Regions from separate parts of the Paenibacillus sp. GP183 genome, predicted to be linked through region 4. Evidence: predicted binding sites of a transcription regulator. Region 4 holds the regulator's gene; each other region holds the start of a gene.
The links. The regulator LexA, encoded in region 4, represses DNA repair genes until DNA is damaged. The targets are predictions, from matches to a motif close to CGAACATATGTTCG.
Positions count from the first base shown of each region.

Region 1: recA (recombinase RecA) is a predicted target of LexA. The motif match lies at 1,397-1,410, and genes of this name have one in related genera.
Region 2: BLV33_RS07550 (YhjD family protein) is a predicted target of LexA. The motif match lies at 1,117-1,130, and genes of this name have one in related genera.
Region 3: BLV33_RS23875 (SPL family radical SAM protein) is a predicted target of LexA. The motif match lies at 876-889, and genes of this name have one in related genera.

Region 1 covers NZ_FNSW01000001.1:582,693-584,901, reverse strand. Annotated here, with positions in the region: gene BLV33_RS02920 (RecX family transcriptional regulator) at 1-223, opposite strand, end outside; gene recA (recombinase RecA) at 291-1,325, opposite strand; gene BLV33_RS02910 (competence/damage-inducible protein A) at 1,500-2,209, opposite strand, start outside.
Region 2 covers NZ_FNSW01000001.1:1,506,655-1,508,863, reverse strand. Annotated here, with positions in the region: gene BLV33_RS07560 (ATP-dependent nuclease) at 1-63, shown strand, start outside; gene BLV33_RS07555 (hypothetical protein) at 161-826, shown strand; gene BLV33_RS07550 (YhjD family protein) at 1,150-1,533, shown strand.
Region 3 covers NZ_FNSW01000001.1:4,814,641-4,816,849, reverse strand. Annotated here, with positions in the region: gene BLV33_RS23880 (IS1595 family transposase) at 1-865, opposite strand, end outside; gene BLV33_RS23875 (SPL family radical SAM protein) at 1,114-2,067, shown strand; gene BLV33_RS23870 (diguanylate cyclase domain-containing protein) at 2,070-2,209, opposite strand, start outside.
Region 4 covers NZ_FNSW01000001.1:1,218,327-1,220,535, reverse strand. Annotated here, with positions in the region: gene glnA (type I glutamate--ammonia ligase) at 1-486, shown strand, start outside; gene lexA (transcriptional repressor LexA) at 693-1,313, opposite strand; gene BLV33_RS06045 (LysM peptidoglycan-binding domain-containing protein) at 1,468-1,890, shown strand; gene BLV33_RS06040 (DUF896 domain-containing protein) at 2,043-2,209, shown strand, end outside.

The DNA of each region.
Region 1 (2,209 bases), 640 kb from region 4:
GCAAAGCTTTTGTAATCGATTTCTGTTTTTCTTCATCTTGCATAATTAGCTGCACCCGCTGGGGATCAATCCGTTCTCCTTTGAAGAGCCGGTACTTTATCATTGTATCCTCATGAACGGAAAATGCGTACTCTTCATTCACAAAAAGATTGTAGCGGTATTTGCTTCTTTTCTGTTTTTCCACTTTAGTGATGATGGAATCCTTTAATTCACTCGGCTCCATTTCCAAGCACTCCTTTATACAAAAGGAAAGCACCTTTAAACGATATTAAAGGTGCTTCGATTTTAGTTTAATCCAATGCGTTATCATCTTCATCATCGGTGTTAGGTCCAACGACTTTAATGAGACTGCTGGAATCTCTTATTTTTTGTTCGATGATATTTGCGATTTCCTTGTTTTCCTTGAGGAATTGCTTTGAGTTCTCGCGTCCTTGCCCAAGTCGTTCATTATTGAAGGAATACCAGGCACCGCTTTTGTTGATGATATCCATCTCAGTCCCGATGTCTACAATGCTTCCCTCGCGTGAAATACCTTCGCCATACATGATATCAATATCGGCTTGCTTGAATGGAGGCGCCACTTTATTTTTGACGACCTTGATCTTGGTCCGATTCCCGACCATATCATTGCCCTGCTTGATGGTTTCAACGCGCCGAACATCCAACCGGATCGTAGAGTAAAATTTGAGGGCTCGTCCACCCGGGGTCGTCTCGGGATTTCCGAACATGACACCTATCTTTTCGCGAAGCTGGTTGATGAAGATGGCGATGACATTCGACTTGTTGATGGCTCCCGACAGTTTGCGAAGTGCCTGAGACATAAGGCGGGCTTGCAGGCCTACGTGAGAATCTCCCATCTCGCCTTCGATCTCCGCTTTTGGAACAAGGGCTGCTACTGAGTCTACTACAATGATATCAACAGCGCCGCTGCGAACGAGTGCTTCGGCAATTTCCAGAGCTTGCTCACCCGTATCCGGTTGAGAAAGCAATAGTTCATCTATGTTGATTCCTAATTTGCTGGCATATAAAGGGTCTAGTGCATGTTCCGCATCAATAAAAGCTGCTGTTCCGCCTGCCTTCTGCACCTCTGCGATGGCGTGTAAGGCTACCGTTGTTTTACCAGATGATTCCGGCCCGTATACTTCAATAATTCTTCCGCGTGGAAATCCGCCAACGCCAAGCGCAATATCAAGCGCCAGCGAACCGCTGGAGATTGTCTCGACTTGCATATGGGTGGATTCACCCAGCTTCATGATGGAACCCTTACCGAATTGCTTTTCAATTTGACGCAATGCCACCTCAAGTGCGGCGCGACGATCTGTCAAAACACTCACTTCCCTTTTTTCATTATATAGGTATATGATAACTTATTTTGGTGTCTTTGCCAAGCATTTTCCGAACATATATTCGTCATTTTTGAAGGCAAACAAAAAACCGCAACAAAGTTATCGCTTTGCTACGGTTCTTCCGCTAACAGATAATGCTAGTATAGTCGATTTTTAGTTATTAATCAACTGTTTCCATATTTGATAAAGTGCGTGTTTAGCGGATCTCAGTTTAATTGACTCCCTGTTGCCCGAGGTTTGAAGCTTCTCTACAATGGTTTCAAAGCCTCGACCAGCAATGCCTATATAAACCAAGCCGACTGGCTTGCCTTCATACGGATCCGGACCTGCTACGCCCGTTATGGACAGCGCATAATCCGAATCTGCAATTCTCATCAGGTTTTGAGCAAGCAGCCGTGCTGTTTCCGCACTTACAGCCCCTTCTTCTTCAAGAATTTTGAGAGGAACCTCGAGAAGCTTGTGTTTTAGAGCGTTGGAGTAGCATGTGATGCCTCCTTTAAAGACATTCGAGCTACTAGGCACTGCTGTAAGAAGATCGCTTAGACGGCCGCCTGAGCAGCTCTCAGCTACAGCAAGTGTTTGCTTTTTGCTCGCAAGCATTTGGAGAATCACTTGCTCAATTGGAATATCTTCAGTCGCATATAAATGCTTCCCGACCCGATTGTGGATCTCCTCCAAAGTCGAAGCCAGCTTAAACTCGCCTTCCTCAGCTGTACGAGCCCTGGTCGTCAGACGAATCGTGACTTCGGCTTCTTTGGCGTAAGGAGCAATTGTAGGATCGGTCTGAGCTTCAATCAAATCAATAAGCTTATTCTCCAAAAGGGACTCGCCGATCCCGGCGAATTTAAGCATTTTGGAATACA
Region 2 (2,209 bases), 290 kb from region 4:
TTGGCTAACAAAATATTATTTGTTGAAGGAGAAGCAGAGGCTTTAGTCAATCTGTGGTTATAACTTAAAGTCACTGAATGTTTCAATTATCAATATGCATGGAAAAGATCGTGATCAGTATGTTCGAAAGATTAATGATCAATTTACGCAGTTATATAAGTTGCCAATACCTTATTTGTTCCTATATGACGGTGACAACGGCAGTAAAGTTGATACAGAAACAGAAAAGCATTTGAATGTATATGAGTTAGAGAACTTATTTCTTACAAATCCCTCAGCAATATTATCTGCGATAAAAGATATGGAATACGTAATACAAAAAAGCAAGACTGATGTTGCATTTGCTGAAAAAATTATGAACATTAAACCTCAGGACATTCAAGAAACGATTAAAGAGAAAACTGCTAAAATACTAGGTATTGATAAGGAGTCTGTGTCGATCGAACAAACAAAAAACGTTAAGGGATCTAATGTTATTAAGGAGTTGTTATATGAACTTTTAGAGCGTGGATACTCCAAACCATATTTTGCAAAATTAATAGCAAAATATCTTTCAAGAGATGACTTGTTGCCACTAAAAGAGAAATTAGATTCTTTCTTGTCAGAAAAAAAAGATGATGAACCTAATAAGAAAGGAGATTTTCTGGAATTTATCAAAAAAAAGAATATTAGTTTGGAAGAAGCACGTGAGTTTTGTCATAACGCCCAGTTAGCTGATATAACTCAAATTCAGATTTTCAGAGTAAATATGCTAAAAAAGTACGAAGGTTTGAGGTGTCGGTTGACGTATGGGGGGATTAATTGCTTAAACAATACCTTGAATTAATGGCTGAGCTCTTACTGGCTTTTTTTTGAATAGTGTGAGGTTGTGAAAAGGGAAATTCTCATACCCCAACTGAACTAACGAAAAACAATAGTTAAATTTCATTAAGGCTGATATAAATATTCAAACACAACAGACTGTTAACTCGCAGAAGAAGCCGAGTTCCAACAGTCTTTTTTGTGCTTATAATTACCTGTTAAAGCCACTCAATTGTTGTTCAGCATATAGGGAATTTTGAAAATCAAAATTTCCACTTGCATATTACATACCATTTCAGTGTATAATACAAAATGCGAATATACGTTCTCATTATAGAGGTGATGAATTTGAGTATAAATCCAAGGATTGAAACCGAAGAGGATCTTCAAATCATCAAAGAATTTACATTGCTGCCCATTTTGCTGGATATGCTGGCCAGAGATATTGATGAGCTGCAAATCAATCAGGACAAGATTGTGTACAGTCATGTTATTTTCTACCTTAAAGGAGTTGAGAAATTGATATATGAAGAATTGCATAGCATCAGGAACAGGATGAAAAAGCTTGACATTAAAATATTGAGCACAGACATGAATTTAAAGGGTATTGAAATAGAATACAAGGTCCGCGGCTATATGCATCGTTTCTATTTGCTTAGGAGTTTGGTAAAGGCAGAACTGATGACAATGCTTATGAATTTAGGAATGCGGGTGAGCAGCTTAGATTATTAGGAGGTCGTTACATTGGGAAAGAAACTGGAAGCAAACGGATTATGGGAATCCTCACGAATGATGTTACCTGAGCACAAAGATGCCACTCGGAGGCAAGCAAAGCAAATAGATCGCCTAGTGAGGCCAACGCTGGATGATTGGAGATCATCAGCACCGTTCTTTTTCAATCTCACAGACAACAGAAAGTGGTCAGGTTAACTTTATATGGTGAGTACGATCTGCGAAGTGTAACCGGCATTGTTACATGTACCCAGCGTGATAGCTTCCGTCTAGACACCGAAGATCCTTTTACTGGAGTTGCTGATTGGGAGTGGTTCATGTTTCGGGATGTGATAAAAGCGGAGTTGTCCCAAGATTGGTCTGAATCTGAGATGCAAGATCTGTGAATAAAATGTTAAAAGAAACCTGCAAATTTAATTGTAGGTTTCTTTTCATTAACTTATGGAATCATTATGCTAAAGATAATATTTAATAAGGCCTTTGAACTGTAATTTCTTTTTCGATAAACATTATATTATTTTTAAATTTCTTTTTAACAAAGGATATTTGTCTTATAAATTCATTATGATTTACAACAGTATTTATATTGACAGTAGGAGCGACTGTATACATAGTGAGGAAATTTTCATACAAAGGAAATTGTTACATAAGTCCTAAAAAGCCCGTTTATGGGCTA
Region 3 (2,209 bases), 3.6 Mb from region 4:
AGATACAAGCAGTTAGCAAACGGTTAAACATCTGACCTCCAAACTGCCGACGATTGGTTCGAAAGCAGAATTCATTCAAATAGGATTGCAGATGCTTGGAATCTAATCCGTGAAATGTGCCGCCAATAAAGGCTTTGGCGTTGGAAATCATCGTATGCAGCCACTTCAAGTGATCAGGATTATCCTTTACATTGAACTTGATTGGTTGGTGGTCATATTCTTCAGCGAGTGCGTTATAAGACCGATATGCGTCGCTACTGATCGTTGAACCTGGCTCGATGTGCAGTTTCGCAAACTCAACAAGCGTCTTACCTTTCACGTCTGGAATCACTTGCATCTTGACGTATTGCGGTGCTCCTTGTTTATTGAGCGAAACCCCAACAAGCACTGGCGTTTGATCCGTGCCACGCCCACGTTTGCCGCCTTCTGTTGGCGCTCCGAAGAATGCGTCATCCAACTCAACCAAACCAGCCAGTTGGTAGTGGGCATCTCGATCACTCATTGCTTTGCGTATCTTGTGAAGCATCAACCATGCGGTTGGGTAGGAGATTTCCAGCTCACGCGCTAGAAAGACGGCGGAAACACCGCGTTTATCGTGCGCTACAAGGAAAATCGCCCAAAACCAGGTCAGCAGCGGAGTATGCGATTTATGCATAATCGTGCCGGCAGTTACAGACGCCTGATGCTTGCAGCGCATGCATTGATACAGCTTTCGGCTTTCTAAAAAATAGAATGTACTGTGCCCGCATTTAGGGCAAGAGTAGCCGTTCGCCCATCGCATCTGGAACAGATGCTCACGGCATGCATCATCAGAGTGAAACTTCTCTTGAAATCTCTTCAGTGTCATCACTTCTTGTTGAGCCATGTCAACCTCCCGAACATTCGTTTGTATTTAGTATATCAAACAAACGTTCGCGTTGGAAGGATTTGCTGAGGCAACTTGATATACAAATAAAGAATTATTCGGACGACTTCTGAATGCATGCCTTGCTTCTACCCCTTTCGCGGTTGCCTGAGGTATGTGCATAGTCAGAACATTTGTTCTGAATAAGAATAATTTCCCGGGTAATTTTCCTGTTAATCTCTCCAATCCTGCAAAGGCGGTGAAACGTTATGTCGAAATCCACTCAATATGAAGCCGTCAGCTGCAAAACGATACTAAATGAAGTCAAAGCGCCCTCCATGCCTTTTGAGAAGTCGATAAATCCCTATCGCGGCTGCCTGCATGGCTGCAGTTTTTGCTATGCGCGTTCGACTCACAGCTTTCTGGGGATGGAAGGCGACGATACCTTTCAAAAGCACATTCTGCTTAAATCCAATGCAGCCGAAGCTTTGGAGGCAGAGGTACTCAAGCAGCTGCGCCCCGGCAAAAGAAAAAAACCTATAGGCCGAATCGCCATAGGCACAGCAACAGATCCATATCAGCCTATTGAGGGCAAGATGAAGCTGACTCGGGAATGCTTAAAAGTAGCCGCCAAATACCAGCTCACCATCAGCATCACGACCCGTTCTCCACTCGTCTTGAGAGATATCGATATTCTCAAGGAGATTCCGATTACGTCTGTCAACTTGAGCATCAATACATTGAATCCAAATGTTTGGAGAAGTATGGAGCCCTCTACGCCATCTCCGATGAAGAGACTTGAAACAGTCCAACAGCTAATAGAAGCTGGTATTCCTGCCGGTATATTCATGGCTCCTATTTTGCCTTATCTCACTGATAGCCCGGAAGATCTTCATGAACTTATTCAGCAAGCCTCCACGCATCGAGCCGAGTTTGTGATGGCTAATTTTTTGAGGCTAAGCACACGTGAAGTCAAGGTTTGGTTTTTTCAAAATTTACAGATTTACTACCCGGAGCTTGTGATGCCTTACAGCACTCTTTACGGAAGCGCAGCACATGCTCCTGCCAGCTATCGGGAACCGATCCGCAAACAGATCGGAATTTGGCTGGAGCAATATCAATTGAGTGCTTATAAAGCCTATGAAGCAGAGAAACCGGCCGGTCTGCCCGTAAATCCTGCCCAGGAGACTGATCCGGTTCAGCTATCCTTTTCGTTTCTATAAATCTACTCGAATTTATAAGAGGTTACTTGATTGCGCCCATTTCTTTTCGAGGCATACAACGCTTTATCTGCCGAATCCATCAATGAGGCAGCTTCCTTGAATACATTGCCCATCAACGTGGAGACACCGACACTCACTGTAA
Region 4 (2,209 bases):
TCTTATGCAGCTATTACAAATCCTACCGTTAATTCCTATAAGCGCCTTGTGCCTGGTTACGAAGCGCCTTGCTATGTAGCATGGTCTGCCAGCAATCGCAGTCCGATGGTTCGTATTCCGGCTTCCCGCGGATTAAGCACCCGCATTGAAGTTCGTAACCCTGATCCGGCTGCGAATCCATACCTTGCTCTTGCTGTAATGCTTGCTGCAGGCCTCGATGGCATCAAGAACAAAATGCAGCTTCCGCCTCCAACCGACCGCAACATCTACGTGATGTCCGAAGAGGAAAGAGAAGATCAAGGCATTCCAAGCTTGCCGGTTAATTTGAAAAATGCGTTGGATGAGCTGATTCGCAACGATGTGATTTGCGATGCTTTGGGCGAACATGCGCTTGCCCATTTTTACGAGCTTAAAGAAATAGAGTGGGATATGTACCGCACCCAGGTTCATGCATGGGAACGTGATCAATATTTGACTCTTTACTAAAAGGTGCAGACAAGCCCGCTGATTTGAGGAAAGCTCTCAATCAGCGGGCTTTTTTCTATCACTTCTATTTCTCGGGAGCTGTAAAGCAAGAACTAACACTGCATTCTATACTCTCTAAATAAGAAAAGGATTGAGGAGATATGATCATCTCGCTCAATCCTTTTTCGATCTCTGGAATAACTTAGCTGTTTATGGGGACGGCCATTTTATACTACGTCCCGGAACAAGCCGATTACTCTTCCTAAAATGGTCACATGCTTCAGTAGAATAGGTTCCAAAGCGGAGTTTTCAGGCTGCAGCCTGATGTGGTCCTTTTCCTTGTAGAAGCGTTTGACGGTTGCTTCATCGTCTTCAGTCATGGCGACTACGATGTCTCCGTTATTTGCCGTCTGCTGCTGCCTGACGATGACATAGTCTCCGTCATGGATGCCGGCTTCGATCATGCTGTCTCCAACGATGCTTAACATAAACACATTGTAATCACCCACATAATGAGCTGGAAGCGGGAAATATTCTTCGATATTTTCGGTCGCTGTAATAGGCAAGCCTGCGGTGACTTTACCGATTAGGGGAACCCTTGCTACCGACATTGCAAAATTGGCTGCTCCATCATCAGTGCCCAGAATTTCAATGGCTCTTGGTTTGGTTGGATCTCGGCGAATCATGCCCTTTTTCTCAAGACGCTCCAGATGTCCGTGAACGGTAGAGCTGGAAGCCAAGCCAACCGCTTCTCCTATTTCTCGCACGGATGGGGGGTAGCCCTTGTCCTTAACCTCTGTTTTGATAAATTCCATGATTGCATGCTGCCGCTGGGAAATCTTGCTCAATGGTTATCACTCCAATTAGTGGGAATCGTTAAACGAAGTATAACATAGAACCGGAGTTCGTACAAACATAAGTTCTAATTTTTTGTTGACACAAACATTTGTTCGTGATATTCTAAAAACAAGAACAGAACAAACGTTTGGGGGAATCCTAACTATGTACATAGCTTATTCCAATTCTTATGACGGTAATGTAAGCTCCAAATTAAAATCTGCACACAGAACCGAGGCTGCGGTCAAAGGGCCAAACAAGTCTCTTCATTTCTTCATTGCCCTTGTTGTTTTAACTTTTGTATTTTCCTTTGGTGCGTTTGTACAGGCTTATGCCGCGAACACAGCATCCACTCATACGAATAACTTAAAGATCTCCAGCGGATCTTATTATGATAACCATTCAGCTTCTAATCCATCTCCTGCCGCAAAAAAGATTATTGTGAATAGTGGAGATACATTGTGGAATATCGCATCCACGCATGCTTCGAATGGACAGAACGTTCGTTCGTACATCGAAAATATTAAGAAATTGAACGGTTTAACATCCAGTTCCGTCAACGCAGGCGACGTATTGATTCTCCCTTAACTTGTTTTTGATCGAGACTTTCTTATCGTTCTATGAACAGATCTGGATGCTTTTCCAGGTCTGTTTTCTTTCTATCTATGGTCTTTTCGTCTTGACAATCCCTGAAGAGGATGGCAAAGTAATAGTCATATCCAAATGCAGGAGGTACAAACATGAGCGACTCCATGGATCAAAAAATACAAAGGATCAACGAGCTTGCGGCTAAAGCAAAAACTACAGGTCTCACCGATGAGGAGATTGATGAACGCAATGAGTTAAGACAAGCTTATATTGAAGCTTTTCGTAGCTCGCTTAGAGGTCATCTGGAAAACATTAAATT